DNA from 2 places in the Virgibacillus sp. genome. Region 1 is predicted to be linked to the other one. Evidence: riboswitches for the same ligand, from Rfam matches in the RefSeq annotation. Region 1 holds a riboswitch; the other holds the start of a gene.
What was found. A riboswitch is a leader RNA that binds a small molecule or an ion and turns the genes downstream of it on or off. The one in region 1 is predicted to bind S-adenosylmethionine.
Positions count from the first base shown of each region.

Region 1 (8,342 bases):
GTGTAATAATTAAGCAGCCAAAGTTTTCGTCACGAAGTTTGTTAATGCCTTTAGACACTATTTTCAATGCATCAATATCTAAACCAGAGTCGATTTCATCCAAAATGGCGATCTCAGGCTTCAGTAGCATAAGTTGCAGAATTTCGTTACGCTTTTTCTCCCCGCCAGAAAACCCTTCATTCAAATATCTTTGCGCCATATTCTTATCAATTTCTAAATAATCAAGAGCATTGTCCATTTCTTTAATAAAGTTCATAAGTGAAATTTCGTTTCCTTCGCCGCGGCGAGCATTCATCGAAGAACGCAAGAAGTCAGAAGTAGTTACACCGCTAATTTCACTTGGATATTGCATCGCAAGGAATAAACCAGCACGAGCACGCTCATCTACTTCCATTTCCAATACATCTTCTCCATCCAATAAGATGCTTCCTTCTGTAACTTCATACTTCGGATGCCCCATAATCGCAGAAGCTAAAGTGGATTTACCAGTACCATTTGGTCCCATAATTGCATGAAATTCTCCACCCTTTATTGTTAAGTCGACACCTTTTAGTATCTCCTTATCTTCAATTGATACGTGTAAATTCTTAATTTCTAGCGTTGATCCAGCCATATTTATACCTCCAAATTCATTATTGTAATTATCACATTGCCTAAGCGTGATAGTCATTCTCAATTTATTCTCATTACAATCTTAAATCATTTCGAATTTATTATCAACTCTTTAGAACAGGAAATCCTATGTATAAATGGACATTCTTTATGTTATCTTATTGATAATGGATAACTCAACTTCTTTGCCTCTACTTAATTTAATGATTCAAAATGCATACTGGCAGCGGTTACAAGGATATATGCCCACATAAAGGTGCATCTTTCATCCGTTTAATTTTTTTTGGATCCCACTGAATATTTTAGTAGCTTAAGAGTATAACCTAAAGCCCTCTTACGAAAAAATTTCGTTGCTATTTCTCACTTAGGCTTGTTCAAATTGTTGAAGCAGGCCTTACAACAATAGCAAAAGGGCGTTTATGCGAATCGCAAACGCCCTTACGCTATTATTTATCTACATTTTTAAAATAATTAGCCGTGTTGTTGGTTCATATATGCTAAGGTAAATAGCTTACACTTCTGATATTCTTGCTGCCGTTTTTTTTCAACTGCTAGCCGTTGTTTTAACTTCCGTTGATACTCCCCAAAACCAATATGATGCGATTGCTGCATTGCTTTTTCCATTTCAGAAGTGTACTTCATTTTTATTCCACTATGAATAGGGAATCATCCTTTCCTCGTTTTGACTCATCATAAGCTTAACATAAGACAAGTTCCCTTCTCAAAATGGATATAAACGTTTCATTCGGCATATTCACGGTTAAATTTCACTTATATACGGATACGTTGGCGATACCTACACATACAGTAAATTTCGCTAAATCTTAGCCTATTGCTACTATTTTATTTCTCTTCTTTTACTGGAACAATTGCTCCATTATATTTTTCCCTCATAAAAGCTTGAATTTCTTCTGATTGTAAGACCTCAGCTAATTTATTTAATGCTTCATCGTCTTTATCCTCTTTCTTCACTGCCAACACATTCACATAAGGAGATTCATCGCCTTCAATAAATAAACCATCTTCTTCTGGCTTTAGACCAGCATCAATTGCATAGTTCGTATTAATGGCTACAAGGGCATCCTCTTCCCTTTCATAGTATTCTGGAAGGACAGCAGCCTCATATTCAGGTGAAAAAGTTAAGTTTTTGGGATTTTCTACTATATCATCAACAGTAGCACGTGCTTTGTCTACATCTTCATCTATTTTAATAAGTCCTTGTTCTTCAAACAAAGTTAAAATTCGCCCATGATCTGGCACGGAGTTACTCATAATAACTTCCGCTCCTTCTGGAATATCCTCCACATTAGATATCCCTTTGGAATATACGCCCATCGGTTCAATATGAATACCTGCAATATAATCTAAATCGTAACCTGTATCATCAATTGTTTGCTCAAGAAATGGGATGTGTTGATAATAGTTAGCATCAATTTCTCCATTCGCAAGATCATCATTCGGTAACACATAGTCTTGGTATTCACTAATTTCCAGGGTAATACCTTTCTCTTCTAAAATCGGCTTAGCTTCTGCTAATATTTCTGCGTGTGGTACACTGGAAGCTCCGACGGTTATTTTATTATCGTCTTTTTCTTTTTCCCCACCACAAGCAGCTAATAAACCACCTAATACAATAAGGATTAAAATGGAAAGAATATATTTTTTCATGTTGGCACGCTCCTCTTTCATCGTTTTTATTTGCATACATTTGTCAAAATTACACTTCATTATTATAATTAATAATTTTCCTTAACGTTTATCTAGTTTGCGTGTAATATAATCACCAATAAATTGAAATAGAAATACAATGAACACAATAATTACGGAACAAAGCAAAACAATATCAAAGTCTCTACGTTGAAAGCCCGAGTAATATGCATAGCTTCCCAGGCCTCCTGACCCAATTGCTCCTGCCATTGCTGTATAACCAATAAGCGCAATAGCAGTAACGGTAAGTCCTGAAATTAAAGCTGGCATTGCTTCTGGTAACAATACTTTAAAAATAATTGTTCGGGTCTTGGCACCCATTGCTTTAGCAGCCTCTATGACACCTTTATCTACTTCTCTTAAAGCAATTTCCACCAACCGTCCATAAAATGGTGCTGCTCCAATAATTAATGCCGGGAGCGCAGCGTTAGGGCCTCTTATCGTACCAACAAGAAAATCAGTAAAAGGGAATAACAATAATATTAATATAATAAAAGGAATAGCACGAAATACATTTACAAACGTGGCCGTGATAAAGTTAACCCATTTATTTTGCCATAGTCCCCCTTTATTAGTGAGAAATAACAGTAACCCAAGTAAAATACCAAAAATAAAGGTTCCTATTAAAGCAATAATCGTCATATAAAATGTTTCTTTCGTTGCTTCTATAATATCTTCTACTTTAATAGTAGCAAATAAATCAGCTAACACCGCGAATCACCTCCAACTCTACAGAAGTTTTTTCTGTTACATGTTGGATTGCTTGTGTGATTTCTGATTCTTCACCAGTCATCTGGATAAATAGCGTACCGTACGCACCAGCCTGTGTTCGCGTAATTTTCCCTTGTAAAATACTAATGTCAATGTCATACGTCTTTACGAGCTTACTGATTAAAGCATCGTTCGTTGTTTCACCTACAAAATGGAGACGAATCAACTTACCATTCTCAAATGTGCGAACTAAATGTTCAAACTCATTCTCGGCTTCTGCATCCCCCATTAGCTGTTGAACGAACTTTTTCGTAACATCTTTTTTGGGGTGTGAGAACACATCCAATACATTACCTTGTTCTACCACTTTTCCGTTTTCCATCACGGCTACATGGTTACATATTTTGCGAATAACATGCATTTCATGTGTAATTAATATAATCGTTAAGCCTAATTGCTGATTTATGTCAACAAGCAAGTCTAAAATAGAGTTTGTTGTTTCTGGATCTAAGGCTGATGTTGCTTCATCACATAATAATACGGAAGGCTTGTTTGCTAAAGCTCTTGCTATGCCCACCCGTTGCTTTTGTCCACCGCTTAATTGCGAAGGATAGGTCATTTCCTTCCCGGATAAACCGACCAAATTAATGAGAGATTGAACACGTTGATTCCGTTCTTCTTTTTCAACACCTGCTATTTCTAATGGGAAGGCTATATTTTCTTTCACAGTACGTGACCATAACAAATTAAAATGCTGGAATACCATCCCAATATCTTGTCTAGCTAACCGCAATTCATTCTTTTTTAATGCTGTTATTTCTTGGTTACGGATAAAAATCTTACCACCTGTAGGTTCTTCTAAACGATTCAGTAATCGCACAAACGTACTTTTTCCTGCACCACTATAACCGATCACACCAAAGATATCTCCTTGTTTAATCGAAAGGGTTACATCGTCAACAGCCGTTGTGTCTGTCTTGTTTGCAGTAAAAACTTTACGCAAACCCTCTATCGATATCACACATAGTCCTCCTTTTTGTCCCTTTACTATTATGCCCACATCAGCAATTAAAAACGCCTTTCTGTAAGAGAACAGAAAGACGTATACATGTCAAAATGTCCCCTCATCTACCAAGACATACGCCTTGCAGGAATTAGCACCTTTCAAAATAAAACATTTATTTGAAGGTTGCCGCGGGTTCATAGGGCCAGTCCCTCCACCGCTCAAGATAAGAGTTAATTATTATTTAATTGGAATAGAAATCATAATAACACGTTGCTTGCTATTTGTCAATGTAATTTTACTATTGAAATGAAAACAATTCTGGTCTATGCATGATCAAGTGTTGGTATATATTTGCTACATCGCGAAATGCATACATTTTTTCAACGAGCTCTCCATCTTTCTTTATAAGCAAACAAGGAACACTTTCTATTTGATACGTTTGCATAAATTCTGGATGTAGTGATGCATTCATTTCTAAAAATAGCTCTTGCTTTTGCATTTGTTCCATTTTAAGTAACATACTTTTAGCAAGATTACACGTTCCGCAAAGTGGTGTATAAATATAAAGAAAGTAATTGGATTGCTGTAGTTGCTCTTTTGTTACTTGTTGCAAACTATCACCTTTTTACTTTAAATTAAATCAGAAATATAGGATTAACCGCTATTCGTTTACTCACTAAAACTTGAGCTAGTACATTTTCAGGTGTCGTCGCTACTTCTCTGTACTCGCTACTTACATAGACGTGTTCAGCATGTGGTAATTCTCTTGCTAGTTGTTTACGAAGCTTGATGCCAGAAGGATCTTCGTCGACAAGAATATAAACATCCTTATCATCTAAACCATATTCCTCCAACATGTGATCAAATCGCTCTACTCCAAGCGTTCCATTTGTGCAAACAATGGTGATCTCTTCGGCAATCACTTTATTCACTTGCTTCTTATCAGTCAATCCTTCTACAATCATAACCTTTTCTGATCCATCTGTAATCATCACACAGCACTCCTTGAAAAATCAAGCAACAAGCTTGCAATAAAAAATGTTTTATTTACCTTTAGCTGTCTTTCAATAATGTAAACCTAGCTGGGAATATGTAGATATTTATAAAAGGATAACTGCACAACTAGAAGGCTTTTGACTATTGAATGTATACATCATATAGCAAGACTTCATCTCTGTACTATAATGCTTTTCATATTATCAATAAGTTTACTCCTAGTTTATGTAACAGACGGACAATTATTAACATTCTTATAAACAAAGCTGATTGCAAAGCATTGCAGATCAGCTTTGTTCACACTATAAGAAAGTATAAAATTTTTAAGGTTTAAAAACAAAGGCTTTCGCCATAATACTTTGGCTACAAGCCTAGTTTTTCTAATATTTATTCACTGATAATTTCTTCGTAAGCTTCCGCAGATAGTAAGTCATCCAATTCTGTTTCCTTAGTTGGTTCAACAACGACCATCCATGCCTTTTCGTATGGTGATTCATTCACCAATTCAGGGCTATCTTCCAATTCTTCATTCATTTCAACTACTTTGCCACTAATAGGAGCATATAATTCCGATACCGTTTTCACAGACTCTACACTACCGAAAGGCTCATTGATTTCTAATTCGTCACCGACTTCAGGTAGTTCAACGAACACAATGTCACCTAACTCATCTTGTGCAAATGCAGTAATTCCAATGCGCACAGTTCCATCTTCTTTTTTTACCCATTCGTGTTCTTTTGAATATAATAAATCCTTTGGTACGCTCATATTTATTCCCTCCAAATGATATATTCCAATTTCACTATACAAGGTTCAGTCCCAATTATCCAGTATTATTTTAAATAGATTATTTCAAAAGTTTTACCCTTCACTTGTAGTTAACATCGTACAATCCTTCATCAACTTGATTTTTTTATTCGACAGTTCGGTTGGAATAAGCTATTATAGCCAGTTTTTTTCAAATTCTTCCTCTTTGAAGCCAACAGTTACGTTAGAGCCATCTGTTACAATTGGTCGCTTAATTAGCATTCCGTCAGAAGCTAGTATCTCCGCCATTTCTTCTTCCGTGGCATCTGCTATTTTTTCCTTCATATTTAATTCACGATATTTTTTACCACTTGTGTTAAAGAATTTTCTTGCAGGCATCCCACTCTTCTGCATCAGTTCAAGTATATCTTCTTTATTAGGTGGGTTTTGCACTATATGTATTGGTTTATAATTTACTTGATGATTATCTAACCATTTTTTCGCTTTTTTGCATGTCCCACAGTTCGGATACCAGAAAAAAGTCAGCATTAAACAGCCTCCAATCTATAATATGTATAATATGTATCATTATATCAAATTAGACAATTGAAATTCGAATAAAATGAGTTTTTGTATGTGTTAGGTTTTTCTCAATCTAGTTATAACCTCTATTATTTTCAGCACTTTATTTATGCACACTTTTACTAATTTTAATACAACTATTGGTTTGCATTATAGAAAAGTATAAGTTTTTATGTTTTCTTATAGTGTAAAAAAGACGAGCTAGAATCTGTTATTTTCATAGATTCAGCGCGTCTTTTTTGCTATCTGAAATGATAAAATGAGGTGCTTGTAGAGCACGAAACACCGAATAGCCACGTCCGGCTCCATCGCCCAGCAACTAGGCAACTTCACGAAATCGCCCTACACTAAGTCATCATCTGTTCATCGCGATTTCTTTATCTCTGTTGATTCGATCCAGTCGCTACGTTGCTAAACGGGCGCTACGCCTTTGTTCTTACATAACTTTTTTATAGCGTATATTTTTCTTCTTCAATAATGGCAGTAGCAATTTCGCGTTTTTTTGCAATTACATTTGTCGGTGTATGCCGCGTTAACTTACGTAAAGAAGAAAGCATCATTCGTAAAGTGTCTCCTTCTTCTACAGCAATTAATGTTTCTTTAGCATTTGCCTCCATGCGATTAAACGCTTCTTGTACATAAACTTGCGTATACAACAGCTTTTGCATACTCTTTTCCTCACCATCTCGGTGAATTGCCTTTTCTGTACGCAAAATGGCAGACTCCATATTGTAAACCTCTGCTACCATATCAGCTAAGTTCACAAGAATTTCTTGTTCGTTTTCGATGTTCTGCATAAATTTCTGTGCCGCTAAACCGGCTCCTAGCAATACCATTTTCTTCGCATTTTTAAGCAGATGTTTTTCTTGTTCTAATGCATCTGTGCCAACTTCTTCTGGCATCATCATCATTAGCTCTTCTTGAAGTGATTGTGCCTTTTGTAATAAAGGCAACTCACCTTTCATTGCTTTCTTCAATAATGTACCAGGAACTAATAAGCGATTAATTTCATTTGTCCCTTCAAAAATACGGTTAATACGTGAATCGCGGTACATTCGCTCTACTTCATATTCCTGCATAAAACCGTAACCACCATGTAATTGAACAGCTTCATCTGCTACAAAATCCAATAGTTCCGTACACATATACTTATTCATAGAACATTCTATTTGGTATTCGGCAATTGCTCTAGCAATTTCTCTACCGTCATTTAATTGCTCCTCCGTAAGTGCACCCATTCGTTGCTCAAATAAGCCTACCGTACGATATACCGCACTTTCATTTGCATATGTTTCTGCAGCCATTGTTGCTAGTTTCTCTTTTGTCAGGGAAAAGCTAGAAATAGGCTTATTAAATTGCTTACGTTCATTTACATATTTCGCCGCTAACTCAATGCCACGCTTCGCTCCACCAACACCACCAATAGCAAGCTTATAGCGGCCAACATTTAAAATATTAAATGCGATAATATGGCCCCGTCCTTTTTCTTATGTTACCCCCTAGTAGAATGAAACTATGAAATGAGTTTCAAACCAACTGCTGCACTTAAAATCATGCCAATAAAAAGTAACCTCTTCCAATCGCTAGATTCTTTAAAAAATAACATACCAACAATGGCACTGCCTACTGTTCCCATCCCTGTCCAAACAGCATAAGCCGTACTCATTGCAATTGTTTCCATTGCAATACCAAGCAGTATGAAACTTAGTCCAAAACCTCCAAATAACCATAAAATGGACATGACACTTATCCGTTGATTCACTTTATTAATTCCCGTAACACCGAGAATTTCACTAAACCCTGCTAATACAAGTATAAGCCAATCCATTATGACACCTCTTTCCTATCTTTTTGTGGTGTGACTAATTTTAAGCCAATAACTCCTGATACTAACAATAGAATGAGCGCCATTTTCAAAAGTCGAATTGGCTCTCCAAAAATCACTATGTCTGCTACTACTGTCCCTGCCGTCCCTATACCG
Region 1 covers NZ_JABXHF010000024.1:2,156-10,497, forward strand. Annotated here, with positions in the region: gene sufC (Fe-S cluster assembly ATPase SufC) at 1-613, opposite strand, end outside; gene HLX49_RS06960 (YuzK family famiily protein) at 1,084-1,254, opposite strand; gene HLX49_RS06965 (MetQ/NlpA family ABC transporter substrate-binding protein) at 1,456-2,280, opposite strand; gene HLX49_RS06970 (methionine ABC transporter permease) at 2,362-3,030, opposite strand; gene HLX49_RS06975 (methionine ABC transporter ATP-binding protein) at 3,020-4,051, opposite strand; SAM riboswitch class I at 4,152-4,266, opposite strand; gene HLX49_RS06980 (thioredoxin family protein) at 4,335-4,649, opposite strand; gene HLX49_RS06985 (toprim domain-containing protein) at 4,672-5,028, opposite strand; gene gcvH (glycine cleavage system protein GcvH) at 5,420-5,800, opposite strand; gene HLX49_RS06995 (arsenate reductase family protein) at 5,975-6,328, opposite strand; partial or broken gene HLX49_RS07000 (acyl-CoA dehydrogenase family protein) at 6,811-7,848, opposite strand; gene HLX49_RS07005 (DMT family transporter) at 7,875-8,189, opposite strand; gene HLX49_RS07010 (DMT family transporter) at 8,189-8,342, opposite strand, start outside.

Region 2 (8,342 bases), on a different contig from region 1:
AGCTATTCATTTCTTTACAAAACAGTCCTTGAACCACGTTTCCATCGGATTTGATGAGGATTTGCAGAGATTGTATAGCTTTGGTCGGAAGCGGCCCAAAAATCCTTTTATTGGGGGGTTTGTTCAAGAAGACATTCATAGTGATTTTTTAAAGAATGCAGCTTGTGCAGTTTATCGTTTTACCGTATCTGAAGAAGAGCGTGAGCAAATCTTGCAGCATATTGAGCGAATTGAATGTGACAAAGATCGCTACCGTTACAATTTTATCGGTTTAATCGGCATCTTGTTGCAAATAGAAATTAATCGGAAGTGTGCATTCTTCTGCTCGCAATTTGTAGCAACTGTATTAAATGATGTCGAACATTTTCAACTTAAAAAGCCGACTTGCTTTGTGACCCCTGAAGATATAAGAAGTCATGAGGGAATGCAGTTAATATACAAAGGAAGGCTCGGCGACTATCCATACCGTAATAAAACAGCAATGTGTGATTCAAAAGAAGAAGCGCAGGTTATGTCATCATATATTATTTATTCTCATATGAACGAACAATAACTCGTAGCGAGGAGGAAGCTCTTATTGAGGTTATTCCTCATCCTACGAGCCATTTTTTAATACTATTTTCACAAGCTAATATAAGCGAAGCTAGATATTCTAGCTTCGCTTAATTAATACCTAATGTTTGATATGGTATACGAAATTTAAACGATAAATTATTTGCCTGTAAGTCAATATGTTCGACGGCGACCTGAAAATTACTTTTTAACTCGATATCCGTCACAGCTACATATATTTCTTCTTCTTTTGGATTAACAGTAACCCATTCTGGCATCGGGAGGTATTTATCCATGTATTCCATAATTTTTTTGTTCGGTAGTTTTAATAAGCCGATAGAAATGGACTTCTGTTTCAAAATAATATCTCCATTTTCTTGTACAAAAGGTTCTAAATGAACAGATAATGGAACGGTTGAGGAAAAAACAGGTAATTCACCAATTAAGTGTACATCATCTCCTAGTTCAATACGATATTCATGATCTGTCCCTTCAAGCAATTGGTCAATATACGTATTGGCCAAATCGTTTAAATTTTTTTTAGTCGTACGAACAATAAATTCTGAATTTGCATCTGTTTCTTCAGTAGCTTTTTCTGGGTATTCAGCTTGTGGAACTGGCCAAAAAATAAGTGTGAGCAATACAAAAAGCAGGATCATGTTAAAGGAAAGTAACCCGATAAATAGCCTTTTCCACTTTTTACTTTTGGTATGTTCCGTTCTATTCCCCATGCTGTTCATCCTCTTTCTTGTTCATTCTTTAGAACCTCAAATATACGTTCAGCAATCCGCTCATAGCCTAACTGATTTGGATGAAAATTATCTTCTGCAAACAAATTTTCATCTGTGTTTGAAAATAAATCACTAATTGGTATAAAGGAGCTGTTTTCATACGTAGTTATTATCTCTTTACCAGTTTTATTCCAATTGTCTGCAATTAGCTTCAGTTCTTTAATGTCCTTAAAATACTGCCCAAAAGGGTTGTAAAAACCGAGTAAGTAAATTTTCGTATCTGCATTTACCGTTCGGATGTTGGTTAAGATTTTATGAAGTCGTTTTTCATAGTCTACCCGAGCTTTTTCAAATGCCTCCATTTGGAGATTTGTAATATTTTCTTTTAATACACGCATCACATCATTAGCGCCAATTGTTATAAATACAATGTCCGCTTGCTTTATGGAAGCAATAATATCGTCTTGCTGCAGTCTTTTAAGTAGTTGGTCTGAGCGATTGCCTCGTACACCAAAATTATCAAAAGAAGCTTCTGTGTTTGCTTGAGTCATTATTTGTTCAAGGGCTCCGACATAGCCTCCTTGTTTTGTTTCATCGCCAACACCTTGTGTCAACGAATCACCAATTGCCGTGATATGTCTTGATTGATAAAAATGCTTCGTAACCTGTTGCTCTTTATGAATAAAAAGCTTTGGCGATGGTTTTTGCTCATGCTTTTTGATGTTGGCCGTTTTTTCTTTTGTTGCTGCATCCTGTTGCTTTATATCCTTTTCAGCAAGATTTGCTTGATCTGCTTCATGTATGAAAATATAGAGCGTGGCTCCTACGATGAGTAACAGGAGAGTTACTCCGGTTATTAATTTCTTTTTTTGCATCGTTATCAACACCTAAGTGGATTAGTTTTAAACATCGGGCTTGTTAAAAGTTTTATGGTAACTATACTAACTTAATGAGGACTTTGTTTGTATGATTAGAGTATTGGCTGCTTGTAGTATACAGCATATGTATACTACAAGCATTTGCTTACACTATAGGGCAGTATAATATTTTGAAGTTTATCCCGACTATAAGATACTATAAAACTCGCGCTGTTCTGAGCTAACAGCATCCCAACTTTTAAAATAAGTAGGGGATGAAAGAAAATTCCACTGATTAGAAATTCACTTTATATCATAAGTTGAATTTTTCCAATTAGACGTATCAAATCTTCTATTTCTACTGACTACTTTCATAGCTTGCCGATTTTGGCTACCTTCATTCATTTTATCATTAGAAAAACTTGGCTTGTCGTAGGAAGAAAGCCTTTGTTTTTCTTAAGAGATAAGAAAGTATAAAATTAGGGGCTAATGAGGGGCTTATGTATAACCAAATAACCTAATAAGCCAGCACCCAGCAACTAGGCGACTTCACGAAATCGCCTTACGATAAGTCATCATCAGTTCGTGCTAAATAGGAAGGTCGACTAAAACGGGCTTGCCTTAGTGCGTCGGCATACCCCTGTTTTAGTGGCATGACTCCTAAAACTTTCGTTGATTTGTTCCACTCGCTACGTTGCTAAACGAGCGCCCTGCCTTTGTTCTACTATAAACCAAAAAAATCTAATAGTAAAAAAGATCGCCTTCAATTACAAGGCGATCAGAAAGGGAAGGTTAGTTATAATTTTTCCAATTATACAAACAAATAAACCTGTTATAAAAAAGGTAATGGTATGCTATGCAAATACAGGTGCCTCCGTAGCATTGTTTCGAAGCAATAACGCTTCTTCATAAGGGTTTTTTTGTGTAATAACGGTAATGCCAGTTGCTTTGGCATGTTCTATCGTAGCAGCTGTTTCATTTGTATTTTCCACCCATAAAAGCTTACAGTCTTTATTTACGAGCTGCTCTAACAGTGGAGCTGGTAATGTAGGCTGCAGTGACCAAGTAGCGTCCACTACTGGGATGTCCGTTAATTCTTTATATTGTGGTAAAGGGATAGTTAGGTTAGTACTTCCCACAACAGCTATATCGAATCCGAACGCTTGTAATTGGAAGACTTTTTTTCGGTCTGTTTCATTTGCTGTTTCTAAACCGTATACGGCAAGGCATTTTTTGCGCACATTTCCACCGTCTCTTAAAAAAGAAGAATGAAGCAGCCAATGGATAGCCTGTTGTTCACCAATAGCGATGGTTGCTTGTTCCCCTGTAGCTTTTGCTATTGCGTTGTCCAAAGTAATGAGTAGATCATGAACAGACTCTAAGCCAACCGATAAACGAATGGTTTCTTCTGTTGTCCCACTTGCGGCTAATTCCTCCGTTGTTAGCTGTTGATGTGTGGTAGATGCAGGGTGAATAATGAGCGATTTAGCATCACCTACATTTGCTACATGCGACCATAATTCAATTTGATCAATTAATTGTCTTCCAGCTTCCCTTCCACCTTGAATACCGAACGTTATAATTGACCCGGCAGTACCCTCACGAAAGTATTTTTTTGTTAATGGATAGGAAGGATGATTGGACAAGCCAGGATAATTAACCCAATCAATTGCTGGATGATCTGTTAAAAAAGCAGCAATTTTTTGTGCGTTCTTCGTATGTTGTTGCATGCGTAAATGTAACGTTTCTAACCCTTGAAGCAACAAAAATGCGCTATGTGGGCTTAAACAAGCTCCAATATCACGAATTAATTGTACACGTAGTTTTGTAGCGAAAGCGGCAGGTCCAACATCAGCAAATCGCAAGCCGTTGTAACTTGCATCAGGTTCGGTAAAACCTGGGAATCTATCGTGATTCCAATCAAACCTTCCTCCGTCTACAACCACCCCGCCAATCGTTGTTCCGTGACCACCGATCCATTTTGTTGCAGAATGGACAATAATATCTGCTCCCCATGCGAATGGTTTAACGAGGTAAGGGGCAAAGGTATTATCGATAATTATAGGGATATGGTGTGCATGTGCTATTGCTGCGATCGTTTCAATATCAAAAACATGCAGGCTGGGATTGGTGATCGTTTCCCCAAAAATAGCTTTTGTTTTCTCAGTAATTGCAGCCTCTACTTCATTTGGATTGGAACCATCTATGAATTTTACATGAATTCCGTAACGAGGAAGTATATTAGCAAATAAATTGTATGTGCCACCGTAAAGATTGCTATCGGTAATAATTTCGTCCCCAGCACTTGCTACATTTAAAATAGCGAAAGTGATTGCGGCCATTCCAGAAGATGTAGCTACTGCAGCGACACCATCTTCTAGTTGGGCAACACGTTGTTCAAACGTATCTACAGTTGGATTACCAATTCGGGAGTATATATTTCCAGGTTCTTTTAAACCGAATAAGTTTTGTGCGTGTTCTGTATCGTTAAATACATAAGAGGTCGTTTGGTAAATAGGGACTGCTCTAGCTCCTGTTTCTGAATCGGGGGTTTGCCCACCGTGAAGTAATGCAGTTTCTGGATTTTGCGTAAAAAAATGACTCATTATTTTTCCTCCTTTGATTAAATGTAAAAATGGGTTTGCTATTCGACTAATTGAAAAAGAGAGTGCATGGATAAGAACCATGCATCTTGTGTTGCACTATAGAAAAGTATAAAATTTTTTGGGTTTATAGTATAAGAAAAATGACAGCGTTTTTTCGCCATAAGACTTGGCGATAAGCGAAGTTTTTCTACTATTGGTTAGAAGTAAGTAGTTTGCAAGGAAGAAATGAAAACAAAAAATAAAAAACCCTCTTCTTAAGAAGAGGGTTTAAAATATACATTCCGTCCTCCTCTTATCTTCCAAACCTTATAATAGGTTTGTAGGATTTAGCACCGTAAAAAGCAAAGTTGGTTGCTTTCAGGTTGCCGGGCTTCATAGGGCCTATTCCCTCCACCGCTCATAATAAGAGATGTTATTTAAATTACTGAATATTATATAAGGTTCAAATGAATTTGTCAACGGTGATTTTTGTTATTAGAGCTTGCTTGTTCAACTGTTTGTTTTTAATAAAGCGTTAGTTTGCTTTTTTAAATTGCTTTTTTGTAGGCTTTTGGTAACTAGCTAACAGATAGTTAATCAGTGCGAACCATATGAATAAAAATGCGATGAAGTGAGCAGAAGTGAATGGCTCTTTATATAAAAAAACTCCTATTAACAACATAAGCGTTGGTGCAAGGTATTGCAAAAAGCCGACCAAGGATAAAGAAATGCGTTTCGCTCCACTTGCAAATAGTAATAACGGTATTGCTGTAACTACGCCAGCACCTATTAGTAGCATGTTTGTCGTTGATAGAATGGTGCTCCATTGAAAAGTGTTTTGCGGAAGAAACAATAAGAATAGAAGAGCGACTGGAGAAATTAACATCGTTTCGATTGTCAGTCCAATCATAGGACCAATATCTATCTTTTTCTTTAACAAACCGTACAACCCAAAGCTCGTTGCAAGCAATAAAGATATCCAAGGAAATACGCCATAACTTATTGTCAAATAAAGGACGCCAATAGCTGCCATGATAAAGGAAATGGTCTGTCTAAAGGTAAAAGATTCCTTCAGCACAAGGATACCAAGCAAAATACTGATTAAAGGGTTAATATAATATCCTAAACTTGCTTGAATAACATGATCATTGTGCACCGCCCAAATAAATGTCAGCCAATTGAGACTAATAACAGTAGTTGCCATAAAAACGCCTATGAATTTTCGTCTGTTTTGCATTAATGCCTTCCATTCGCGAAGCAATTCATGCCATTTCCCAACAATAAGTACAATGATAATCATAAAAATAGCCGACCATATAATTCGATGTGCCAGCGTTTCGCCAGGTGAAACGCTCTCTAGAAATTTCCAATAAATGGGAAGAACTCCCCATAAAGCATAAGCTCCTAAGGTATGTATGATACCCGTTTTATCTTGTGTAACGGTCATGTTCTCCCTTCTTTCATGTAAAATAATATGGTGAGTAAGAGATAAAAAAAGAAAATTCACGTTTATATATTGATGAAAGCACTGTGCAGTTAAGCTTTTTTAATACAAAGAAAGCATGTAACCTCTCCAGATGGATGTCAATATAATATAGTCATTCTAAATCTCTTTTGCAAGAAAAGAAAGAATAGTAAGTAAAAAGCCTTTTCCAGATTCCGAGGAAAGTTTTTTTGTACTATAGGAAAGTATAAAGGTTTAAAGTATAAGAAAAACGACAGCGTTTTTTCGCCATAAGATTTGGCGACAAGCCAAGCTTTTCTAAATACATAGAAAAACATTAAAATGAAGGTTAATTTTATAAATAAAACAAAGGCTTTGGCCGTAAAGACTTTGTAAATCTATGTTTTGTTTATACATGAAAAGGGGATTTTAAAATACAATAGATAAAAAATGAATAACATGGTATGCTATAGTATTATGGGAGAGTGTAAAAAAAATGGAGTAAGGTTGGGGAAGGGGGGAAAGTAATGCAAATAGATCTATCTTCTTATTTGCTAAGCTTTGTTTTAATTTTAAATATTGCCTTAGGAATTTCTATTATCTTTCTTGAACGAAAAGATCCAACCTCAACTTGGGCTTGGCTAATGGTGCTATTGTTTATCCCAATTGCAGGGTTTATCCTGTATTTGATTTTTGGGAAACCAATTAGCAGAAGGCGTATTTTCACTTGGGATACCAAAAGTAGATTAGGGGTAAAAGCAGCCGTACAATCGCAGTTGCGTGCGCTTGAAGAAGGAACTTTTGAATTTAAAAACAAAGACATCGCTAAATATGAAGACCTCTATTATTTACATTTACGCAACGACGATGCAATTTTCACTCATAATAATGAAGTAAAGATTTTTACAGATGGTAAGGAGAAATTTGAAGCCTTAATCAAAGATTTAGAACGGGCTACAGATCATATTCATTTGTTGTATTATATTGTTCGTAGTGACCAGCTCGGCCAAAGAATTGCAGATGTGTTAATAAAAAAAGCAGAAGAAGGTCTAGAAGTACGTATGTTGTTTGATGATATGGGGTCACGATCTTTAAGTCGAAAGTATATAAAGAAACTTCTTAATGCCGGTGTAGAAGTAGAAGCTTTTTTTCCTCCTAAGATACCTAAGATTAATTTTAAAATAAATTACCGAAACCATCGTAAATTAGCCATTATTGACGGAAAGGTAGGGTATATTGGTGGCTTTAATATTGGTGATGAATATTTAGGGATGAATAAAAAATTTGGGTATTGGCGTGACACGCATTTGTGTATTTACGGAGATGCTGTACGCCAAATGCAAACACGTTTTATATTAGATTGGAACCAAGCTTCTCGTAACGACATCTTATATGAAGACCGTTATTATAGTGCTAACCCAGTAGGTCATGTTGGTGTACAAATTGTCTCCAGTGGACCTGATTCGGATTGGGAGCAAATAAAAAATGGCTACATTAAAATGATCATGACTGCAAAAGACTATGTTTATATTCAAACTCCTTATTTTATTCCTGATGAAAGCTTGCGTGATGCACTGCGAATTGCTTCACTGTCTGGGGTCAATGTTCGAATCATGATTCCTAATAAACCAGATCATCCTTTCGTATATTGGGCAACATTATCACATATAGGGGATCTATTAGAAGCAGGAGCAGAAGTATTTATTTATCAAAATGGCTTTCTGCACGCCAAAACCATCGTAGTAGATGGTAAAATCGCTTCTGTTGGAACAGCAAATATTGATGTTCGTAGCTTCCGCTTAAACTTTGAAGTGAATGCTTTTTTATATGATAATGATTTGACGCAACAATTAGTATCGAAATTTGAAGAAGACATGTTGCTATCGACACAAATGACAGAAGGTTTATATCGCCAGCGGTCGTTAGGAATTCGATTTAAAGAGTCTGTTTCACGACTTCTTTCGCCAGTATTATAAAGCAAGCCTTTCATCTGTAGGAGCACTAATTGTTAGTAGGCCAATAATATGTGACCTAAAGGTCTCTAACGAAAAAAGGATTTTGTGCTGTTATCTCGCACGAAGTCTTGTCCAGCTCCATCTTCCAATTCTTGAAGTAAGTCTTACAGCACCCTAAGTATCGGATAAATGATAAGAAGGAGGGGTAAAGTGGAAAA
Region 2 covers NZ_JABXHF010000001.1:104,081-112,422, forward strand. Annotated here, with positions in the region: gene HLX49_RS00425 (hypothetical protein) at 1-553, shown strand, start outside; gene HLX49_RS00430 (YpmS family protein) at 663-1,283, opposite strand; gene HLX49_RS00435 (SGNH/GDSL hydrolase family protein) at 1,289-2,158, opposite strand; gene HLX49_RS00440 (O-acetylhomoserine aminocarboxypropyltransferase/cysteine synthase family protein) at 2,995-4,746, opposite strand; SAM riboswitch class I at 5,036-5,155, opposite strand; gene rarD (EamA family transporter RarD) at 5,261-6,172, opposite strand; gene cls (cardiolipin synthase) at 6,697-8,145, shown strand; gene HLX49_RS00455 (acyl-CoA thioesterase) at 8,335-8,342, shown strand, end outside.
Region 2: another riboswitch for S-adenosylmethionine. It lies ahead of HLX49_RS00440 (O-acetylhomoserine aminocarboxypropyltransferase/cysteine synthase family protein); the one in region 1 lies ahead of HLX49_RS06975 (methionine ABC transporter ATP-binding protein).